One region of the Nocardia sp. NPDC051321 genome, then DNA from elsewhere that is predicted to be linked to it. Evidence: riboswitches for the same ligand, from Rfam matches in the RefSeq annotation. Region 1 holds a riboswitch; the other holds the start of a gene.

Evidence for each region. Region 1 has a riboswitch for cobalamin ahead of metE (5-methyltetrahydropteroyltriglutamate--homocysteine S-methyltransferase). Riboswitches for the same ligand answer to the same signal wherever they lie in the genome.
Region 2: linked by a shared signal. The riboswitch ahead of ACIA8C_RS15855 (CbtB-domain containing protein) and the one ahead of metE (5-methyltetrahydropteroyltriglutamate--homocysteine S-methyltransferase) in region 1 are both predicted to bind cobalamin.

What each region holds. Positions count from the first base shown of each region.
Region 1 covers NZ_JBITEM010000012.1:52,623-64,171, forward strand. The annotation lists gene ACIA8C_RS28020 (nuclear transport factor 2 family protein) at 1-280, shown strand, start outside; gene metE (5-methyltetrahydropteroyltriglutamate--homocysteine S-methyltransferase) at 673-2,940, opposite strand; cobalamin riboswitch at 3,093-3,300, opposite strand; gene ACIA8C_RS28030 (glycosyltransferase) at 3,558-4,430, shown strand; gene ACIA8C_RS28035 (pyruvate carboxylase) at 4,546-7,944, shown strand; gene rsmD (16S rRNA (guanine(966)-N(2))-methyltransferase RsmD) at 7,941-8,492, shown strand; gene coaD (pantetheine-phosphate adenylyltransferase) at 8,552-9,037, shown strand; gene ACIA8C_RS28050 (GtrA family protein) at 9,189-9,707, opposite strand; gene ACIA8C_RS28055 (DivIVA domain-containing protein) at 10,077-10,823, shown strand; gene ACIA8C_RS28060 (YceD family protein) at 10,909-11,549, shown strand, end outside.
Region 2 covers NZ_JBITEM010000006.1:194,544-206,092, forward strand. The annotation lists gene ispF (2-C-methyl-D-erythritol 2,4-cyclodiphosphate synthase) at 1-443, opposite strand, end outside; gene ispD (2-C-methyl-D-erythritol 4-phosphate cytidylyltransferase) at 446-1,171, opposite strand; gene carD (RNA polymerase-binding transcription factor CarD) at 1,174-1,662, opposite strand; gene ACIA8C_RS15820 (hypothetical protein) at 2,175-2,903, shown strand; gene radA (DNA repair protein RadA) at 3,025-4,437, shown strand; gene ACIA8C_RS15830 (hypothetical protein) at 4,463-5,152, opposite strand; gene ACIA8C_RS15835 (carbonic anhydrase) at 5,275-5,898, opposite strand; gene ACIA8C_RS15840 (A/G-specific adenine glycosylase) at 5,989-6,885, shown strand; gene ACIA8C_RS15845 (alpha/beta fold hydrolase) at 6,912-7,679, opposite strand; gene mhuD (mycobilin-forming heme oxygenase MhuD) at 7,774-8,088, shown strand; cobalamin riboswitch at 8,167-8,322, shown strand; gene ACIA8C_RS15855 (CbtB-domain containing protein) at 8,350-8,544, shown strand; gene ACIA8C_RS15860 (CbtA family protein) at 8,535-9,359, shown strand; gene ACIA8C_RS15865 (hypothetical protein) at 9,395-9,919, shown strand; gene ACIA8C_RS15870 (OsmC family peroxiredoxin) at 10,067-10,507, opposite strand; gene ACIA8C_RS15875 (DMT family transporter) at 10,678-10,998, opposite strand; gene ACIA8C_RS15880 (FMN-dependent NADH-azoreductase) at 11,000-11,549, opposite strand, start outside.

The DNA.
Region 1 (11,549 bases):
CCACAATATTCCGATGGAACCCGTGGTCGGCCGCACCGCCATCCGCGACTTCCTCACCGGCTTCCTGGCCACCTTCGACGGCGTCGACTTCGACATCCATCACCAGATCACCTCCGGCAATGTGGTGATGAACGAACGCACCGACACCTTGCGCACCGCGGGCAAGGCCATTCCGCTCCCGGTCACCGGCGTCTTCGAGGTGGCCGACGGCGCCATCGTCGCCTGGCGCGACTACTTCGACATGGCTGCCATCAACCGCGCCTTCAACCTGGAAGGATGACCGACTCCAGCCCCGGGAAATCCGTGGCACCTGGCCGGAACCGAACCGCCACGTCACGCGTCGAAGGTGGATAGGGGCGATTCATGGAGTGGTTTCACTAGGTGCGAGGAGGGGTTGGCATGGATCGGTGCCCGGGGTGTCACACGGCGTGGCGACGAGGGATGAGTGCCAGATCGCGGCAGCAACCGGTCACGCGGGCCGCGGCGCCGTGCGAGCGGTACACGTCACGGCGGCGGCAAGCGCTACGACCGAAGCCTGAATCCGAGTAGGCGCGAACCACGCCACCACATGCGGATGGTGAGCATGCTGGCGGCGACGGTGAGTGCGATGGGGCGGTGCAGCCCCCTCCGAGAACGCGGAGGGGGCTGAACTTCAGCGAACCGTCGAGGCGATCAGCGTACGGCGGCCGCGGCGGCGACCATGTTGCGCAGTGACGCCTCCACCTCGACCTGGCCGCGGGTCTTCAGGCCGCAGTCGGGGTTGACCCAGAGGCGTTCGGCGGGAACGGCTTTCAGTGCCGCGCGCAAGGAGGTGGTGATCTCCTCGACGCTTGGCACCCGGGGGGAGTGGATGTCATAGACACCCGGCCCGACGCCGAGGTCGAAGCCCGCCGCGTTGAGGTCGTCGAGCACCTCCATCCGGGAGCGGGCCGCCTCGATCGAGGTCACGTCGGCGTCCAGCCCGGCGATCGCGTCGATCACCTCACCGAACTCCGAATAGCACAGGTGGGTGTGCACCTGGGTGGCGTCCTCGACGCCGGAGGTGGCGAGCCGGAACGACTGCACCGACCAGTCGAGGTAGGCCTGCTGGTCGGCCTTGCGCAGCGGCAGCAGCTCGCGCAGCGCGGGCTCGTCCACCTGGATGACGCGGATGCCCGCGGCCTGCAGGTCCACCGTTTCGTCCCGGATCGCCAGTGCGACTTGCCGTGCCGAGTCGCCGAGCGGCTGGTCATCACGCACGAACGACCACGCCAGGATGGTGACCGGCCCGGTGAGCATGCCCTTGACCGGCTTCGCGGTGAGTGACTGGGCGTAGCTGATCCAGTCGACGGTCATCGGCGTCGGCCGCCGCACATCGCCGAACAGGATCGGCGGCCGCACGCAGCGGGAGCCGTAGGACTGCACCCAGCCGAGCTCGGTGGCGGCGAAACCGTCGAGCTGCTCGGCGAAGTACTGCACCATGTCGTTGCGCTCCGGCTCGCCGTGCACCAGCACGTCGAGGCCGAGCTTCTCCTGCAGCGCAATGACATCGGCGACCTCGGCGCGCATCCGGCGGATGTATTCCGCCTCGTCGATCTCGCCCTTGTTGAACGCGGACCTGGCCAACCGGATCGCCGAGGTCTGCGGGTACGAGCCGATGGTGGTGGTCGGCAGCGGCGGCAGCTGGAGCTCCTGCTGCTGCAGCACGCGACGTTCCTCGGCGGGTGCGCGCCGGATCGCGTCGGGGCCGAGCTCGGCCAGCCTGGCCCGCACCTGCGGGTCGTGCAGCCGGGTGTCGGCCTGCCGAGCCGCCAATGCCGCACGGGTGTCGGCCAATTCGGTGCTGATCGCCTCGGTGCCGCCGGTCAGCGCGGTGGCCAGCAGGCGAACCTCGGCCACCTTCTCGGTGCCGAAGGCCAGCCACGACCGCAGCCGCTCGTCCAGCTTGGTCTCCGCGGCCAGCGTGTACGGCACGTGCAGCAGCGAGCAGGAGGTCGAAACCGCCACCGACGCAGCCGAACCGAGCAGCGTGCCCAGGGTGGCGAGCACGGCGTCGAGATCCGCGCGCCAGACATTGCGTCCGTCGACCACACCGGCCACCAGCAGCTTGCTCGCCAGCGCCGGAATGCCCGCGACGTCGGAAACGCTGGTGCCGGAGGTGAAGTCGAGCGCGACGCCCTCGATGTCGGTGCTCGCCAGCGCGTTCAGCGCGGCATCGGCGTGGCCGAAGTACGTCGCCACCAGGATGGCCGGCCGCTCGGCCGAGGCGGTCAGCTCGGTGTAAGTGCCTCGCACCAGCTCGATTTCGGCCTCGGTGAGGTCGGTGACCAGCGCGGGCTCATCGATCTGCACCCAGCTGATGCCTGCCTCGGCCAGCAGCCGGAGCAGTTCGCGGTACAGCGGGACGATGTCGGCGAGCCGGTCGAGTGCCGCGCCGCCGGTGGCCTTGGCCAGTTTCAGGAAGGTGATCGGGCCGACCACCACCGGACGAGCGGGCGCGCCGAGCGCGAGCGCCTCGCGCACCTCGTCGAGCAACTTCTCCGGGTTCAGCGAGAACGCGGTGTGCTGGTCGATTTCCGGCACCAGGTAGTGGTAGTTGGTGTCGAACCACTTGGTCATCTCGAGTGGTTCGATCGTGTCGTTACCGCGTGCGGCGGCGAAGTAGCGGTCGAGCGGATCGGCGATCCCGGCCACCCGCGGCGGCAGCGCGCCGAGCAGTAGAGCCGTATCGAGTACCTGGTCGTAGTACGAGAAGGTGCCCACCGGGATCGAATCCAGGCCTGCCGCCTGTAGTTCGGCGAGTTGAGCGTGCCGCAGGTCGCGCGCGACGGTGTGCAGCTGATCGGCGTCGATCTTGCCTGCCCAGTAGGCCTCGGTGGCCCGCTTGAGCTCACGCCGAGGTCCGACCCTAGGTAGCCCGAGAACCGTTGCGGTGAACGGTGTCTGATTTACAACAGTCACGTTGTCTCTCCAGTGCTGGTGTCATGGGCCGTCGCCATACGGGCCACGCGGCTACCGGAGATACGTCAGGAGATTCCGACAACAGAGCCCCGACACATCAAGTACTGGTAGAACCGCGCGCCCAGGTCCACGAGGCGGTGGCCGTCGGATACGGCGTATCCGACACGGCTGGCAGGTCTTCGGACTCACAGGCACCGGCCTTGTCGGCCGACCTACTGGCCGTCGCTTCCCGGGCGTTGTGCGTCCAGTGCGTGTGACGGCGGTCGTTCCTGCTTACCGCTGCGGGACAGTCCCGGATTCCCACCGGGTTCCCTCTCGCCCGTCCGCCCTTTCGAGGCGGCCGAACTCGGCTCCGCAACACGACGACGGGGCTCCATCTCGTACGCGCGCGGTGAACCAGCTGCACCTACCAGCATAGGGCGCGCGGCGAGAGCGCGGTGCGACCGGGCGCGGGAGCGGTGGCACTCGGTCAGTCGGCACACACCGTTTGGTCATCTGTCCAAGTCTGTGAGGAAGCCCACCGAAGTCGGGTGTAGCCCGCTTTTCGCATTTATGTCTAAAGTTGTCACCCTCGGGGGAGGGCTCCGGCGTGGGGATCGATAGCAGGAGTGCTTGTGGTGACTGAACGGTCGGTATCGATCGTCATTCCAGCCTATATCGGGACGGCCGACGGCCGTGATCTGCTCGATATACAACTAGACGCCTTGACGCGTCAAGATTATTCGGGGGAATTCGACGTAGTCATCGCCGACAACGGCTCGCCGATCGACGTGCGCGTGCATATCAAAAGTCATCCGCTTCGCGGACGACTGAAGCTTCGGTATGTTGACGCCTCAGGCGGATCCGGTGCCGCGTTTGCCCGAAATGTCGGAGCCGGCAGTGCGGTGGGTGAGGTGTTGCTGTTCTGTGATCACGACGACCGCGCGTACCCGAATTGGATCAGCCGCATGGTCGAGTTCCTCGAAGAGGGCTATGACCTGACTTGTTCTGCGATCGAGGGTGATTCGCTCAACGCGGACCACCCGCGCCGGGTCGCCAACATCCCGGCGCCTGGCCAATTTCAGCCACCTGGCGTTTATGCGCCTGTGATCATCGGTACGAGCATGGCATGCCGCGCGGAGGTCTATCGTAAGCTCGGCGGCCAGGATGTCAGCTATGCCGCCAACGAGGATCTCGAATTCGGCTGGCGCGCGCATCGAGAGGGATACCGACTCGGTTATCTGGCAGAGGCGCTGGTCGCCTATCGGTACCGTCAGGGTTTCCGTCCCGGCTATCGGCAGGGACGTAGCAGGGGCCTCGGTTTGGCGCGGCTGAATGCCGAATTCCCCAAGAACGGTTTACCCGAGCTGCACCTTCCTGAAGTTTTGTTACGGATGATTCGGCTGCCTTTTACCCGTGGATTAGTGGCCGAGGAACGCGGACTGATGATCGGCCTCGCCGTCGGTCAGTTCCGCGGCGGCTTCCGTTATCGCACGATGCACTGGATCTGACGATGTGACGTCCCGGTGAACGAGTCTTCGCAAGGCCGTGGCACCGGCTTGTGAAGAAGCTTGCGAAGGCCCCTTCCGTGTCTGTGCGGCGGTTGGGTCCGGGTACCTTAGGCCCATGTTCACCAAAGTTCTGGTTGCCAACCGCGGCGAGATCGCCATCAGGGCCTTCCGCGCGGCCTACGAACTCGGCGCGGGGACGGTAGCCGTCTTCCCGTACGAGGACCGCAATTCGGTCCATCGGATGAAGGCGGCCGAGTCCTACCAGATCGGCGAACAGGGTCACCCGGTCCGGGCGTATCTATCGGTCGACGCGATCGTCGACGCGGCCAAGTCGGCGGGCGCCGACGCCGTCTACCCCGGCTACGGCTTCCTGTCCGAGAACCCCGACCTAGCTGCGGCCTGCGCCAGCGCGGGCATCACCTTCATCGGCCCGTCGGCCGAGGTGCTCGAGCTCGCGGGTAACAAGGCACGCGCCATCGCCGCGGCCAAGGCCGCGGGGCTTCCGGTACTGCGCTCCAGCGCGCCGTCCGCGGACGTGGACGAGCTGCTCGCCGCGTCGCACGAGCTGGACTACCCGATCTTCGTCAAGGCGGTGGCCGGCGGCGGCGGGCGCGGCATGCGCAGGGTCGCCGACGCCGAGCATCTGCGCGAGTCCATCGAGGCCGCGTCGCGCGAGGCCGAGTCGGCGTTCGGCGATCCGACCGTGTTCCTCGAGCAGGCCGTGGTGAACCCGCGCCACATCGAGGTACAGATCCTGGCCGATCAGCACGGCAACGTGATGCACCTGTTCGAGCGGGACTGCTCGGTGCAGCGCAGGCACCAGAAGGTGATCGAGCTCGCGCCCGCGCCGAACCTGGATCCCGAACTGCGCGACCGCATTTGCGCCGACGCGGTGGCCTTCGCCAAGGAGATCGGCTACAGCTGCGCCGGCACCGTCGAGTTCCTGCTCGACGAGCGCGGCAAGCACGTCTTCATCGAGATGAACCCGCGCATCCAGGTCGAGCACACGGTGACCGAGGAGATCACCGACGTGGACCTGGTGCAGTCGCAGATGCGGATCGCGGCGGGGGAGACCCTCGAACAGCTCGGGCTCAGTCAGGAAACGGTCAGCATTCGCGGTGCCGCGATGCAGTGCCGGATCACCACCGAGGACCCGAACAACGGCTTCCGCCCCGACACCGGGCGCATCACCGCCTACCGCACGCCGGGCGGCGCGGGCATCCGGCTCGACGGCGGCGCCAACCTCGGCGCGGAGATCGGCGCCTACTTCGACTCGATGCTGGTGAAGCTCACCTGCCGTGGTCGCGACTTCGGCGCCGCCGTGTCGCGAGCCCAGCGTGCGCTCGCCGAGTTCCGAATTCGCGGTGTTACCACCAACATTCCGTTCCTGCTCGCGGTGCTCGACGACCCGGACTTCAAGGCGGGGCGAGTCACCACGTCCTTCATCGATGAGCGTCCGGAGCTGCTCAACCAGCGTGGGTCGGCGGACCGCGGTACCAAGATCCTCACGTATCTGGCCGACATCACGGTGAACAAGCCGCACGGCGAGCGGCCGACGACGGTATACCCGCACGACAAGCTGCCCGCCATCGATCTGTCGGTGCCGCCGCCGGATGGCTCCCGGCAACGTCTATTGAAGCTGGGCCCTGAGGGTTTCGCGCAGGCGTTGCGTGCGCAGAAGGCCGTTGGCGTCACCGACACCACCTTCCGTGACGCGCACCAGTCCCTGCTGGCCACTCGTGTGCGCACCAAAGGGCTGCTCGGTGTCGCCGGGCACGTGGCCCGGCTGACCCCCGAACTGCTGTCGATCGAGGCGTGGGGTGGCGCGACTTACGATGTGGCGCTGCGGTTTCTGTACGAGGACCCGTGGGAGCGGTTGGCGGCCTTGCGCGAAGCCGTGCCGAACATCTGTTTGCAGATGCTGCTGCGCGGCCGTAACACCGTGGGCTACACGCCGTATCCGGAGCAGGTGACGCGGGCGTTCGTGTCCGAGGCCACCGCGACCGGTATCGACATCTTCCGCATCTTCGACGCGCTCAACAACGTCGATCAGATGCGCCCGGCGATCGACGCGGTGCGGGAAACCGGTACCGCCATCGCCGAAGTCGCGATGAGCTACACCGGGGACCTGTCCAACCCCGACGAAACCCTCTACACCCTGGACTATTACCTCAAACTCGCTGAGCAGATGGTCGACGCGGGCGCGCACGTCCTTGCGATCAAAGACATGGCCGGACTGCTGCGTGCTCCCGCGGCCGCCACCCTGGTCACCGCGCTACGCAGCAACTTCGACCTGCCCGTCCATGTGCACACCCACGACACCCCCGGCGGGCAGCTCGCCACCTATCTGGCGGCGTGGCAGGCCGGTGCCGACGCCGTCGACGGCGCCAGTGCCGCGATGGCCGGAACTACCAGTCAGCCAGCGCTTTCCGCGATCGTCGCCGCCGCGGCGCACAGTGATCACGACACCGGGTTGAACCTGTCGAATGTCTGCGATCTCGAGCCGTACTGGGAAGCCTTGCGAAAGGTGTACGCCCCCTTCGAGTCCGGGCTGCCCGCGCCGACCGGCCGCGTGTACACCCACGAGATCCCCGGCGGTCAGCTGTCCAACCTGCGTCAGCAAGCCATCGCGCTGGGTCTGGGTGACCGGTTCGAGGAGGTCGAAGCCAAATACGCTGCCGCGGACCGGCTCCTTGGCCGCCTGATCAAAGTCACCCCCTCCTCCAAGGTCGTCGGTGACCTCGCACTCGCGCTGGTGGGTACCGGCGTCGATATCGAAGACTTCGCCGCCGACCCCGGCCGCTACGACATCCCGGACTCGGTAATCGGTTTCCTGCGTGGCGAACTCGGCACCCCCGCGGGTGGCTGGCCCGAACCGTTCCGCAGCCGAGCGTTGGCCGGACGTGGCGCGGCCAAGCCGGAGACCCCGCTCACCGCGGCCGATGAGGCCGGGCTCGCAGGCACCTCCGAGGAACGCCGAGCCACCCTCAACCGGCTCCTGTTCCCCGCTCCCACCGCCGAATTCAACGCGCACCGCGAAAAGTACGGCGACACCATGGGGCTGTCGGCGAACCAGTTCTTCTACGGCCTGCGCCACGGCGAAGAACACCGGGTCCAACTCGAACCGGGCGTCGTCCTGCTCATCGGCCTGGAGGCCATCTCCGAACCGGATGAGCGCGGCATGCGCACGGTCATGTGCATCCTCAACGGCCAACTGCGTCCCGTCGCCGTTCGTGATCGCTCCATCGCCAGCGACATCCCCGCCGCGGAGAAGGCGGACAAGGGCAACGCCGGTCACATCGCGGCCCCGTTCGCCGGTGTCGTGACGTTGGCGGTGTCCGAGGGCGATGCGATCGCGGCGGGCGACACCGTCGGCACCATCGAGGCGATGAAGATGGAGGCCGCGATCACCGCGCCGCGGGCTGGCACCGTCGGCCGGGTCGCGATCGGCCAGGTGCAGCAGGTCGAGGGTGGCGACCTGCTGATCGAGCTGGCCGTGCGCGAGTCCGAATGACTCGGATCGTCGCCGGAACGGCGGGCGGGCGGCGGCTGCGGGTGCCGCCCGCTGGGACCCGCCCGACCTCCGACCGGGTTCGCGAGGCGCTGTTCAGCGCGCTCGACGCGCGCATCGACTTCGACGGCATCCGGGTGCTCGATCTGTACACCGGGTCGGGCGCGCTCGGGTTGGAGGCGTTGTCTCGCGGAGCCGCGCACGCACTGCTCGTCGAAGCCGATCGCAAGGCGGCCGCTGTGGTGCGCGGCAACATCGCCGACCTCGGGCTGCCCGGCGCGGAGCTGCGCCTCGCGACCGTGGCGAGCGTGCTGGCACTCGGCGGCGCGGGAGAATTCGACCTGGTCCTGTCCGACCCGCCCTACGCGGTCGACACCGACGCCGTGCTCGACGACCTGCGGGCGCTCGCCGACGGCTGGCTGCGCCCCGACGCCCTTGTCGTCGTCGAGCGGTCCAGTCGATCACCGGAAATCGCATGGCCTGCGGGTTATTCGGCGATGAAGCCGCGCAAGTACGGCGAAACGCGCATCGAAATGGCGACTTTCGACTAGCTGTGTGGTTTCGCGCACCCTCCGTGCCGCGCGACCGGCCCGCACGATAGCGTCTGACCATGGCAGGAGCACTGTGTCCCGGGTCCTTCGACCCCGTGACCAACGGACACATCGACGTCTTCGCGCGGGCCTCGGCCCAGTTCGACGAGGTCGTTGTCACCGTCAATATCAACAAGAACAAGCAGGGCATGTTCACCGTCGACGAGCGCATGGAGATGCTGCGCGAGGCGACCGCTCACCTGCCCAACATCCGGATCGAGTCCTGGTACGGCCTGACGGTCGACTTCGCCAGGGAGCAGGGCATCACGGCCATCGTGAAGGGCCTGCGCGACGCGACCGACTTCGGCTACGAGATGCAGATGGCCCAGATGAACAAGAAGCTCTCCGGCGTCGACACCTTCTTCATCGCCACCAACCCCGCCCTCAGCTTCCTGTCCAGCTCGCTGGTCAAGGAGGTGGCGACCTTCGGCGGCGACGTCACCGACATGCTCCCCCCGTCCGTGCACAAGCGCCTGCTCACCCGTCTCGCCGAGCGACGTGGCTGATACCCGATGTGCTCACGAGACAACTGATCTCGTGAGCACATGGGTAACTCGCCGGGTACTAGCCAACTCGGCCGGCTCGTCTACCGACGGCCGCCAACGTCACTCCCCGTGGCACTTGGTCTGGCCTTAATACGCGGAGAGGCGGGCAAGCCTAGAAGACCAAGCCCCGCAGGGCCAGGAAGCGCATGCCGCCGACGGCCGCGGTGATGCCGAGGATGGCCGTTGCCTCCGCGGTGCCGCCGATGGTCGGGGCCCAGACGTCCAGTGCCGCCAGGCCCGCGGTGGTGATGGCGAGGCCGACCAGGGCCAGGCCGCCGCCTTCCCACTGTGCGGTGAACCAGCCGACTCGGCCGCTGGCGTGGAAGGTGAGCTGGCGGTGCAGCTCGTTGGCGATCACCGTGCTGACGATCGAACCGACCACGTTGGCGAGCAGCGGGCCGATGCCGTGCATGGCGAAGAACAGCAGCACGTAGGCGATATTGCTGGACCCACCGACCAGCGCGAAACGAATCAGCTGCGCGAAGGCGCGGTCGCCGCGCAGGTACGTCATCAACTGCTCGAACCGTGCCGCCGCCGGCGGTGCGTTGAGCACCGGGTACGGGCCTACCCACGGCATGAAGTAGCTGGTGGTGCTAACTCCCGCCGATCTCTGTAGATCCAGAACAGTCATTGTTTTTCCGATCGAACTCAAGCCTTCGGTGGGGACAACAGCGACGGTGATCGCTTCCTTCCCGCCGACTCTTGATAGGTCCCGCTTCACACAGTCGGGATCTGTCAACACTCGGCGGACCGGGTAGCCCTTTCCCTCTGGCTTCCACAATCCCGCGGTCCCGGTGGGGGCCGCGCTCGGGATGAAGACCTTGTCGATCTTCCTTTTGACGATAACACGAAGCGGAGACAGATCCTCCACTTGATTTGTGTGGCGTACAAGACACTGTGCCGACACACCGGAGGGTGACTCGGCACAGGCCGTGATGAGGGGCACACTTGGTCTCGGCGGACAGTTCGCCATTGAGTCGTAGGAGAGTGGGTAGTCAGCATGTATCGCGTATTCGAAGCCCTCGACGAGCTGGTCGCCATCGTCGAGGAGGCGCGTGGCATTCCGCCCACCCGCAGCTGCATCGTGCCGCGCGGCGACGTGCTCGAACTGCTCGACGACGTGCGCGACGCACTGCCGGGCGAGCTCGACGATGCCCAGGACGTGCTCGACATCAGAGACAAGATCGTCTCGGATGCCCGCTCGGCCGCCGACGTCACGGTGACCGGCGCCAACGAGCAGGCCGCCCACACCATCGGCGCCGCCCGCGAGGAGGCCGACCGCATCCTCGCCGACGCCAAGGCGCATGCCGACCGGATGGTCGCCGAGGCGAGCGCGCATGCCGACCATCTCGTCAGCACCGCCCAGGCCGAGGCCGACCGGGTCGTCGCCGACGGCAACGCCGAATTCGAGGCCGTCACCGGCCGGGCCCGCCTGGAATCCGAGCGCATGATCGACGCGGGCAAGGCCTCCTACGACCGCTCGGTCGCCGAGGGCGAGGCCGAGCGGGACCGCCTGGTCTCGCAGACCGAGGTGGTGCGTGCCGCGCACGCCGAATCCGCCAGGGTGATCGACGCCGCGCACGGCGAGTCCGACCGGATGCGCGAGGAATGCGACGTCTACGTCGATTCCAAGCTCGCCGACTTCGAGGAGACCCTGAGCAACACCCTGCGCACCGTCGGCCGCGGCCGCCACCAGCTCCGCTCCGGCGCGGGCGCCCCTGACTACGCCGCCGACTACCGCCGCTGACCCGGCTGTCGCATTTGGGTCGACGCGAACGCTCGCGTATCGTGGTGTGGTTGCCCATTCCCCTCGATAGTGAAGTGAGTTCGTGATGTCCGCCGGTGCCAGTTCTGCCCCGCGTAAAGGCTCGGTCGCGCGCCGAGAGCCCGACGCGGCCTTCGTGCTGGACGTCCGCAGTCTCGGCCGCAGGGCCGGGACGATGCGTGAGCTCCAGCGCACCATCAGCACCGTCGAGCGGATCGGGCTCGATCTGGTCGCTGTCCCGGTGGGTGCCGAGCTCGAGCTCGACCTGCAGCTGCAGGCGGTCTCCGAGGGGGTGCTCGTCACCGGAACGGCGAGCGCGCCGATCGAGGGGGAGTGCTCACGCTGCCTCGAGCCGTTCACCGACACGGTGAATGTGCACATCACCGAGCTGTTCGCCTACCCGAACAGCACCACCGAGCAGACCACCGATGACGACGACTCCTACCGGATGATCGACGACACGATCGACCTCGAACCGGTGATCATCGACGCGATCGGCATCGAGCTCCCGCTGCAGCCGCTGTGCACGCCCGACTGCGCCGGACTGTGCGCGGAATGTGGCGTCCGGATGGCGATTGCGGGATCTGACCACTCGCATGAGATACTTGACCCTCGCTGGGCCGGGCTGGCGAAGTTCGCCACTGCATCGCCCGGCAACGGCAGCCCCGACCAGGGTGCGGCCACAGCAGCAGACCAGTCAGCCGAAAT
Region 2 (11,549 bases), on a different contig from region 1:
GTAGCCATGGCGGCAATGCCTTCGCCGCGGCCGGTGAGCCCGAGGCCATCGGTGGTGGTGCCGGAAACCGAGACGGGGGCGCCGAGCAGCTCACCGAGCAATTGCTGGGCCTCGTCGCGGCGCGGTCCGATCTTGGGCCGATTGCCGATCACCTGGACCGCCGCGTTGACGACCTCGAAGCCGGCCTCGTCGAGCAGCCTGCGCACTTCCTTCAGCATGGCGGCGCCGGAGACGCCCGCCCATTCCGGGCGGCCGGTGCCGAAGACCGCGCCGACATCGCCGAGCCCGGCCGCGGAGAGCAGCGCGTCGCAGAGGGCGTGGGCGGCGACGTCACCGTCGGAGTGCCCGGCACAGCCGTCGTCGCCGTCGAAGAGCAGTCCGGCCATCCAGCACGGGCGGCCGGGTTCGATGGGATGCACGTCGCTGCCGATGCCGACTCGCATGTTCACCGGGCCACCGCCCGGCGGGCGTCCGCACCGTCGAGCACCGCGTGCGCGAGCACCAGATCGAGCGGGGTGGTGATCTTGAAAGCCAGCGGGTCGCCAGGGATGGTGTGCACCTGGTTGCCGAGCAGTTCGACCAGTCCGGCGTCATCGGTGGCTTGGACGCCCTCGGACAGGTAGGCCGAGCGCAGCAGTTCGCCCGCGAAGCCTTGCGGAGTTTGAATGGCGCGCAGCTGTGCGCGGTCCGGTGTGCCGGTGACCGCGCCAGCCGCGTCGACGGTCTTGATGGTGTCGGCGACCGGAAGCGCGGGGACCACGGCGAGATGTCCGGCGCGCAACTCGGCGGCGACGCGAGCGATGAGCTCGGGCGGGGTGAGAGCGCGCGCGGCATCGTGCACGAGGTAGTAGGCGGCCTCGGGTGCGGCGGCGAGACCTGCCCGCACCGAGTCGATGCGTTCGGCGCCGCCGACGACCACGTGAACCGAATCCGAGGGCGGCAGCAGGGCAACGGCGCTCTCGACGAATTCGGCGGGAACCATAACGATGATCCGATCGACCGCGCCGGAGGCGATCAAACCTTCGACGGCGAGTCGGACCATAGGGCTGCCGCCGACCGGGACGAACGCCTTGGGCGTGGCTTCACCCAGGCGGACGCCGCGACCGGCGGCAGGCACCAAAGCAACGACGGTTCCGTCGGTGAGACGAGCACCGTTGTCGAGTTTGTTCACGGTCAGGAAGCCGCGGCGAGGACCTCGTCCAGCAGCGTCTCGGCCTTGCCGTCATCGGTCCCCTCGGCGAGCGCGAGCTCACCGACGAGGATCTGACGGGCCTTGGCGAGCATCCGCTTCTCACCGGCGGACAGGCCGCGATCCTGCTCTCGACGCCACAGGTCGCGGACGACCTCGGCCACCTTGTTCACATCGCCGGAGGCGAGCTTCTCCAGGTTGGCCTTGTAACGGCGGGACCAGTTGGTCGGCTCCTCCGTGTGCGGCGCGCGCAGAACCTGGAAGACTCGATCGAGACCCTCCTGGCCGACGACATCACGTACGCCGACGTATTCAGCGTTCTCTGCGGGAACCCGAACAGTCAGATCGCCTTGGGCGACCTTCAGGACCAGATACTCTTTTTGCTCACCCTTGATGGTGCGAGTCTCGATAGCTTCGATCAGCGCCGCTCCGTGGTGGGGGTAAACGACGGTGTCTCCGACCTTAAAAATCATGTGTCCCGTGCCCCTTTCGATGTTCACAGTTTAACATGCGACTCGGTAACGGCGCGATCAACTGTGCAGGTCAGGGCCACAACGAGGCGACGGCGGGGCTTGACAATGACCGCCTGTTGTGCATTATGTTGTGCCAGAACGGGTTACCTCCCCGCACTGCCCCCGTCCCGGCCCCCCGACCTGACCAGGCAGCGCGTCCACGATCCGCCGATGCTCGACCAAACTGTTACCAACGATCTGAGTGTCCGCTCCGCCGGACTACCGACCGACACGCGCGAGTTCTGCGAGCGCCGTTCGCGGCCCGTCGCGCGTCCGAGTGGCCGAAGCGCATGCGCCGCAGGCGCGAGTCTCGGCCGCTCGGACGCGCGACACCAGGGGGCCGCGAACACGCGGTGCCGAAGGCGCCGCCAATCAGACACAGCCCCGGCTCCCGGTCCGTGAGGGGAACTACTACGCTGCCTAGTTACTACTCTCCCTTGCGGAGTGACCCGGTCGACATGGAGGGACAACCCGTGACTGCCCTGAAAGCTGTGACCGCCCTGAAGAAGGCGCGACGTCGCATGGTGCCGGTTGCCGCACTCGCCGCGGGCGCGGCGATTGCACTGACCGGTTGTAGTTCGGGCCAGATCTCGCAGACCGCGGACCAGGTTGCCGCGATCAACGGCAACCACGCCGACATCGGCAAGATCGCCCTGCGCAACGTGCACATCGTCTTCCCCGCCCAGGGCACCGAATACAACAACACCAAGGGCGGCAAGGCGGTGATCGCGCTGTCGATCATCAACAACAGCCCGTCGGTGCCCGACGAGCTGACCAGCCTCACCACCGACCTCGGCACCGTGAAGATCACCCCGGCGACCGGCAAGTCGACGGTGGAGCTGGCGCCGCAGCAAACCGTGGTCGCGGCCACCAAGCCGGTCAAGGCCGCGGCACCCGCGGGTGACGCGCACGGCGCGGCGCCGACCTCCGCGGCCGCGCCGACCTCGGCCAAGCCGGACGCGCACGGCACCGACCACGCCGACGTGGCCGAGGCGACCACCGATCCCGAGGCGCGCCCGATCCTGATCGAGATCACCGGCCTGTCCAGGGACATCACACCCGGCCTCACCTACAACGTGGCGTTCAACTTCAAGCAGAACGGCACCGTCCAGGTCCAGGTGCCGGTCGACGCGGGCGCCACCGAGCGGCACGAGTCGGACAAGTCCGGCGCGGCTGAGGCCGAGCACACCGGCGGACACTGAGCGTCTAGCCCCCTTACGGAGACGGCTGCCACACCAATCGGTGTGGCAGCCGTTCTTTATCCGGCCCGCCCGGCGAGCCGCGGGCGAGCATGTTGTCGGACGCGGTACGTAAGGTGCGCGTGTGGCAAAGACCAGGTCGATCTTCCGGTGCTCCGCCTGCACGCACGAGGTCGCCAAGTGGGTGGGTAAGTGCCCCGACTGCGGCGCGTGGGGCACCGTCGACGAGGTAGCCGTCGCGGCGACGGGTACGGGCGCACCGGCCAGGCGCGCGATGCTGCCGAGCACCGCCGCCGCCCCGATCTCCACCATCGACTCCAAGATCACCAGGGCGCGGCCGACCGGGGTCAGCGAGCTCGACCGGGTGCTCGGCGGCGGCGTCGTCCCAGGCTCGGTGGTGCTGCTCTCCGGCGAGCCCGGGGTCGGCAAGTCGACGCTGCTGCTCGAGGTCGCACACCGCTGGGCCAGGCAGCACGACGCGAAGTCGCTCTACGTCACCGCGGAAGAGTCGGCGGGACAGGTGCGGCTGCGCGCCGACCGCACCGGCGCGGTGCACGAAAGGGTGTATCTGGCCGCGGAATCCGATCTTTCGACCGTGCTCGGGCACGTCGAACAGGTGCAGCCGACGCTGCTGGTTGTCGACTCGGTGCAGACCATGCTCGCGCCCGAGGTGGACGGCGTGATCGGCGGTGTCACCCAGGTGCGCGCGGTGACTTCGGCGCTGACCTCGCTGGCCAAGGCGAGCGGAATCGCGGTGCTGCTGGTCGGGCACGTCACCAAGGACGGCAATGTCGCGGGCCCGCGCACCTTGGAACACCTCGTCGACGTGGTGCTGCAGTTCGAGGGCGACAAGAACTCGTCGCTGCGGATGGTGCGCGGCCTGAAGAATCGCTTCGGCAGTGCGGACGAGGTGGGCTGCTTCGAGCTGCACGAGGACGGCATCGCCTGCGTCGACGACCCGTCCGGCCTGTTCCTGCATCACCGCACCGATTCGGTGTCGGGCACCGCGGTCACCGTCGCGATGGACGGCAAGCGGCCGTTGGTGGCCGAGGTGCAGGGGCTGACGGTGGAGACCGAGATCCCGAATCCGCGCCGCGCGGTCAGCGGACTCGACTACAACCGGGTCGCGATGGTGCTAGCCGTGCTGCAAAGCCGCGGCAAGGTCTTCCTCGGCAAGTCCGACGTGTACGCCGCGACGGTCGGCGGGATGCGGCTGCTCGAGCCCGCCGCCGACCTGGCCATCACGCTCGCCATCGCCAGCGCCAATTCCGAGGTGGCAATTCCGGCGGGCTGGGTGATCCTCGGCGAGGTGGGCCTGGCCGGCGAGGTGCGCAAGGTGACCGGCCTCGAACGCAGGCTGGCCGAGGCCGAGCGGCTCGGCTTCACCACCGCGCTGGTGCCGCCCGGTTTCACCCCGCTCAAGCGTGGCGGCATGAAGATTCACGAGGTCGCCGACGTGCGCTCGGCCATCCGCATCACCGGCACGCGCAAACAACGCGCGCAGAAGGAGCCGAAGGAAGTGGCACCCGATTTCTAACGGGCCCAGCCGAATCCGGGTTTGCTCAGGCCGGCGTCAGATTGAACGGTTCCGGCGAGCTGTGCAGCGAGCCGAATTGCGCGATGACCTGATACGCGCCCGCGGGCACCGGTACCCGCTCGCCGACGCAGCCCTGCTGGGACGTGGTGCCCGACCAGCGCACCGTGAACAGTGCCTGCTCACCGGGTTTCAGGTTCCGCTGGTTCGACTCGTCGACCGGCGAGCAATCCGAACTCGTCCAGAACCGGCGCTGGCCGTCCAGCGACAGCACCGACGCCTGGATCTGGGCCAGGTTCATGTCCCGCTGGCACGGCGAGCTGGAGATGTTGGTGATGACGATCCGGAAGTTCGGCTGCTCGCCGACCCGATAGGTCGGCTGGTCCACGCTGATCTTGATCGCCAGCGACTGATCGGGGCACTGCCCCGGCCCCTGGGCGGGCTCGTTCGAGGCGGGCGAGGCGCCGCTCGACGTCGCGGGTGCGCCGGATTCGCTTGGGCCCGCTGCCTTTGTCGTGGTGACATCGGCGGGCTTGCTCGTCGTCGTGGACGACGAGCCGGCCGCGACGGGCTTCGTGTCACCGGGCGAGTCGCCGCCGCGGGACACCGTCAGCACGAGCCAGATGACCAGCGCCAGCGCGACGACCAGTGCGCCGATCGCCAATGCGCGACGACGCCAATAGATCTCCGGTGGCAGCGGTCCATTCGGTTCCAGCACGCCTCAACGGTAAAGGCACGACCGGGCGCGATGACTCATGCGCACGGCGTGTCGGTCCGGATTACGCGATCGTGGCGAGTAAATTCCGGCCCGCACGCTGGGCAAACGGCGACTACCCCGGCTCAGGCGAGCTCGCCGATGTTGCCGACGACACGCTGCAACTTCACCTGTCCGTCGGCGAGTTTGTATGTGACACAGGCGATCGCGCATTCGCCGGTCGCGACGCGCTGCGAGATGATCATCGACCGCTGCATGAGCAGCCTGCTGGTCTCGACCACGTGCCTGGCCTCCATCTCGTCGACGGTGGACAGCCCCTCCCTGCGGCCGATCAGAATGGAAGGCGTGACCCGCTCGACCACACTGCGGATGAATCCGCCTGGTACTTCGCCGCCGTCCAGCGCATCGATGGTGGCCTTCACCGCGCCGCAGCTGTCGTGCCCGAGTACCACGATCAGCGGGACGTCGAGGACCTGTACCCCGTACTCGATCGAACCGAGCACCGAGCTGTCTACGACGTGGCCCGCGGTGCGTACCACGAACATATCGCCGAGGCCCTGGTCGAAGATCAACTCGGCGGCGACCCTGGAGTCACCGCAGCCGAAGAGGATCGCGGACGGATGCTGGCCGCTGACAAGCTTCGCTCGATCGGCCGCGCCCTGGCTAGGATGCTCCAGCGCACCGGAGACGAAACGGTCGTTGCCTTCGCGCAAAGACTTCCAGGCGCTGATCGGATTTGAATCAGGCATACCGACCATTGTGCACAACACTTGTGTTACCAGCGAGTTCGGTTGGTTACAGGTCGGCAAATACCGACCGGCAGCAGTAGGACAGGAACCGTGAGGAAAGCAGCGAACAGCATCGATGCGGATGTGTTGCTCGATTGGTACGAGGAGACCGCGCGCGACCTACCGTGGCGTCGCGCCGAGGTCACCGCGTGGCAGATCCTGATGAGCGAGATCATGCTGCAGCAGACCCCGGTGGTCCGGGTCGAGCCGATCTGGCGGGAATGGGTGGCGCGCTGGCCGGTGCCCTCGGCGATGGCGGCGTCCTCGCAGGCCGAGGTGCTGCGCGCGTGGGGCAAGCTCGGTTATCCGCGCCGGGCGCTGCGGCTGCACGAATGCGCGCGGGTGCTGGCCGCTGAGCACGGCGACGAGGTGCCCGCCGAGGTGGACGTGCTGCTCGGCCTGCCCGGCATCGGGGCGTACACGGCGCGTGCGGTGGCCTGCTTCGCCTACGGGCAGCGGGTTCCGGTGGTGGACACCAATGTTCGTCGGGTGGTCGCCAGGGCCGTGCACGGTCGCGCCGAGGCGGGGAATCCGTCCTCGCGGGATCTGCCGGAGACGGAAGCGCTGCTGCCGCAACAGATCGACCGTGCGGCCGTGTTCTCGGCCGCGCTGATGGAACTGGGTGCGACGGTGTGCACGGCGCGCACACCGGACTGTTCGCGTTGCCCCCTGCCGACTTGCGCGTGGGTCGCCGCGGGCCGCCCTGTCTCCGAAATCGTCCGTCGCACACAGAAATACGAAGGCACCGACCGCCAAGCGCGCGGCAGGCTGCTCGATGTCCTTCGCGGTGCGACGGGCCCGGTGGCGCGCGTAAGCCTGGACCTGGCGTGGCCGCGCGACCCCGGTCAGCGCGCCCGTGCGCTGGACTCGCTGCTGGTCGACGGACTGATCGAGCAGACCACAGACGGCCTCTTCGCGCTCGCCGGGGAGGGCGGTAACGCCCCCTGACCCCACCGCCGCACGCCTTTCGGAAATCAAGAAGTGCGCGGGAGGTCAGGAGGGGTGAGGACGCGGCGGAGGAAGCGTTCGACAGCGGTGCGGTATTGCTCGGGCTGGTCGTCGTGCACGAGATGGGCTGCGCCGGAAACGAGTACGTAGTCGGCATCGGGATGCGTCTCGGCCATCTGGCGCATCTGGCCGGGCGGGGTGATGGTGTGCTCGCCCTCGAGCAGCAGCGCGGGCACCCGGATGGCGTGCCACTGCGGCCAGAAGTCGCGGCTCCCCCACTCCTCGGAGATATCGCGGAACGTCGCCACCGACCCGTGCAGCCGATATCCGTCCGGGCCGTGCTCGAACGAATTGAGGAAGTACCGCCCGGCGACCGGCCCGAAGAATTTCAGCACCGCGTCCGCGTTCGGAAACGGTTGCGGCCACGCCTCGATCATCGCCGCCCAGTTCGCCGCCGTCCGGCCGGTGAAATCCGGGGCGATGTCCTCGACCACCAGCGCGCGCACCCGCTCGGGATAGGTCGCGGCGAACACCCAGCCGTGCAGCGCGCCCATCGAATGCCCGATCACCACCATGGATTCGGTGATGCCGGCGGTCGCGGCGGCCAGATCGGCGACGAATGCCTCGGTGGTCAGCTCGTCCGGCGCCGGCCTGCCGTGCCCGGCCGCGTCGAAGGTGTAGACGTGGCCGTAGTCGCGCAGCCAGTCCAGCTGCTCGTGCCAGGTCCTGGCACTGCCCATCAATCCGTGCAGCAGCAGGATCGGTACACCCGCTCCGCCTTCGTCGTGCAACACCCCGCTGATTCTGCCGGGCTCGCTCGCGCGGTGGGCGGTACCCCCGATATGGCCCATACCGGGGCGGGCGCCGGATGGTCGTATTGTCGAGCCCATGGCTGTTGTGAAGATCAACGCGATCGAGGTTCCCGAGGGCGCGGGCCCCGAGTTGGAGAAGCGGTTCGCCCACCGTGCGCACGCGGTCGAGGGCTCGCCCGGTTTCCTCGGCTTCCAGTTGCTCCGGCCGGTTGCCGGTGACAAGCGGTACTTCGTTGTCACCCAGTGGGATTCGGAAGAGTCGTTCACGGCGTGGCGGGACGGGCCCGCGCGCGAGGCGCACGCGGGCGAGCGGCAGAAGCCGGTCTCCACGGGTGCGTCGCTGCTGGAGTTCGAGGTCGTCCTCGACGTGTCCGCGAAGCAGGCCGACTGACGTTTCGAGCAGTGCCGGGCAGGCTGACCTGTCCGGCGACTCGCCCGGCACCGGGGTGCCAGCTCGCTGGTCGTATTGACGGCCGGTGCCTGCAGGTGTCACAGTTCGAATGACAAAACGCGAGGGTGATGCGGGAATCCGGTGAAATTCCGGAGCGGTCGCGCCACTGTGTTCCATGCACCGAGCTCCTGGGTGCCGGATAGCCAGACACCGGCATCTTCGCACCCATTCGACGGGACGCGCATCCCTAGGAGGACTCACATGGCAATCGCGCATTCGCCGAGCCGGGCAACCGATTCACTGGCCGCTGCGCTCGTCGCAGTCGGTGTCGTTCTACTCGCACTGCTCACGCTGTACCTGGTCGGCTTCGATCAGGGCGTCATCTCGCGCAGCGGGATGTACCTGCATGAGCTGATGCACGACGGACGCCACCTGCTGGGTCTTCCGTGCCACTGACCCAAGCCAACCCGCCGACTCTCGTCCCGCTGATCGGCTCGCTCAAGACCCTGTTGCTGCGCGGCCTGCTGGCCGGTCTCATCGCGGGTCTGCTGGCCGCCTCGGTCGGCTTCTTCATCGGCGAGCCGAAGGTCGATGCCGCCATCGCCATCGAGGAAGCCGGTTCGGCGGCGGATCATCCGCACGGCGCGCAACCGGCGACGACCGGCGGCCATTCGCACGGTGACGAAGAAGAACCGCTGGTCAGCCGTACCGGGCAGAAGGCGGGCCAGTTCCTCGCGCTCGGCCTGGCCGGTCTCGCGCTCGGTGCCATCTTCGCCTCCGTCGCCCACTTCGCCCGCCGCTACAGCACGCTGTCCGGGCCGAAGCTCACGCTCGGACTCGGGCTCGGTGGCTGGGCCGCGATCGTGGCCGTGCCGTTCTTCAAGTACCCGGCGAACCCACCGGCGGTCGGCGATCCGGAGACGATCAACCAGCGCACCCTGCTCTGGTTGGCCGCCGTGCTGCTCGGTCTGGCGGCCGTCGGCGCGAGCGTGTACGTCTACAAGTTGCTGCGCGGCCGGCTGAGCACCTTGCGGCTGATCGGCGGGCTCGCCGCGTTCGTCCTCGTCGCCGCGGCGGGCTACATCCTGCTGCCGGGCATCAACGAGGTGAAGGCGGACTTCCCGGCCGTGCTGCTGTGGCAGTTCCGGGCGGCCTCGCTGGCCGAGACCGCGACGCTGTGGGCCTGCCTGGCCCTCGGCTTCGCCGCGCTCAGCGAATTCGCCACGCGCAGTGATACTCCGGTACGAGAGTCGATCGCTACCGCGGGCTGATCCGCGTCCGGAAGACGAAGGGCAGTGTCGGTGTCATGACCGGCACCGCCCTTTCTCTTTGGCCCGCACCGCTGCGTTCGGGCGCGCCAGCGCAACCACCACGCCCCGTCCTCGTCGCGTTCGTCGGCCTGGTCGCCGCCCTGCTCGCCGGGGTGGCCGAGGCGATCGTGCAGACCGCGCTACTGCTGGAGCGCGACGAGGTCGACCTGGCAGGCTTGGCGACCGGGCTCGGCGTGCGGCTCGGGATCTATCTCGTCGTGCTCATCGTCGCGATCCGAATGACGCACGGCGCCCGCTGGGCCCGCATCCTGCTGACCTTCGGCATCGGCGTGATCGGCCTGCTCTCCCTGATCATCGAACCGCTCGCGGCGCTGCTGTCCGCGGACAAGTTCGGCGATCTCTTCGCCGACCTCACCGTCGAATCCGCGATGATCGGCCTGTTCCGCGCGATCCACATCGTCGCGGTCCTGGTGGCCATCCCCGCGATGTACCGCCCCGGCGCCCGCCGCTACTTCTCCCTCCCCCGCCTCTCCGTGTCTTTAGGCCAGACTCACGCATAGGGCGAGTGACGTTGGCGACCGGCGGTCGTCGGGGCGGAGAGTCAGCCCATCCCTGACGAGTTACCCATGTCCTCACGAAATCAGTTGCCATGTAGCACAACTGCCCGGCTCGCGCACAGTGCGCGAGCCGGGCAGTTGTGGGTGTTCCTAGGCGAGTGCCGCGTCGAGGAGGATGTGGTCGACGCCGGCCAGGGCCTTGCTGACCGGGCAGCCCGCCTTGGCGGCCTCGGCCGCGGCGGCGAAGCCGTCGGCGTCGATGCCGGAGACCTTGCCGCGCACGGTCAGCTTGATGCCGCTGATCCGGAAGCCGCCGACCGGGTCCGGGCCCAGCGTGACGTCGGCGCTGACATCCAGGCTCTCCGGGGTGCCGCCCGCATTGCCGATCTGGGCCGAGAGCGCCATCGCGTAGCAGGACGAGTGCGCCGCCGCGATGAGCTCCTCCGGGCTGGTGGTGCCGTCGGCGTCCTCGGCCGAACGCTTCGGGAACGACACGTCGTACTTGCCGACGCCGGAACTGGCCAGCTCGACCTGTCCCGAGCCCTCCTGCAGAGTGCCGGTCCAGGCAGTACGCGCGGTACGTGTAGGCATCACAGTCCTTTCTGTTCCGCCTCTCCGAGTATTCAGGCCAGAGTTAGGTGCCACCGCGGGTGCGCTGGCGGCCGACGGTGAGGCGCGGGCCACGTTACCCGGTGCCAGGCGAGTTACCCATGTTCATCCGAAATCAGTTGTCGCATCGGACTATTGAATACAGAACGCTGTCACTCGGGATTGGTGACCCTGGCCAGAACGATGCCGCCGATGATCAACGACAGCGCGAACACCCGGCCCGCACTGAGCGGATCCTTGTTGAACACGATGCCGAGGCCGATGGCGCCGACCGCGCCGATCCCGGTGAAGATCGCGTACGCGGTACCGACGGGCAGCGTCTGCATGGCCCTGGACAGCAGATACACCGCGGCGACGCCCAGCACGAAGCAGATCACGGTTGGCAACGGGCGGGTGAAGTTCTCCGTCGGCTTGATGCTCTGCGACCAGACGATCTCGACCAGGCCCGCGAGGCCGAGGACCACCCAGTTCATCTCAGTACTCCTTCGCGAGATCGCGGGCGGCGTCGAGGGCGAGCGCGTACGACTCGTCGTGCTTGTCGCGCAGGTGCGCCAGTGCGGGATCCTGACGGGCGTTGGCCAGTTCGGCATTGATGAAAACCGTGTCCTCGACGGCGAAATGGCCCGCGAAGAAGTCGCGCAGGAAACGCTCCTGGTAGTCGAAGGCGGCCTTCGGCGCACCGGGCGAGTAGGCGCCGCCGCGGGCCGTGACGACGACGAAACGGCGATGGCCCAGTGACATTCGCGGGAACGTCACCTGATCCAGCCATGCTTTGAGTGACGCCGGGATCGAGTAGTTGTACATCGGGGTGCCGATCAGGATGACGTCCGCGGCCAGCAACTCGGCCAGCAGCGTTTCCACGATCGCCCATGCCACGGCCTGTTCGGGCGTGCGCACCAGTTCGCTGAGCCGACGCAGGTCGGTGTGCTGCTGCGCGAGCACCGCGTCGCACAGCTCGGTCCATGCCTGATCGATGAACGGGATCGGGTCGGCCGCCAGATCCCGGTAGTGGTAGCCGCCGTCG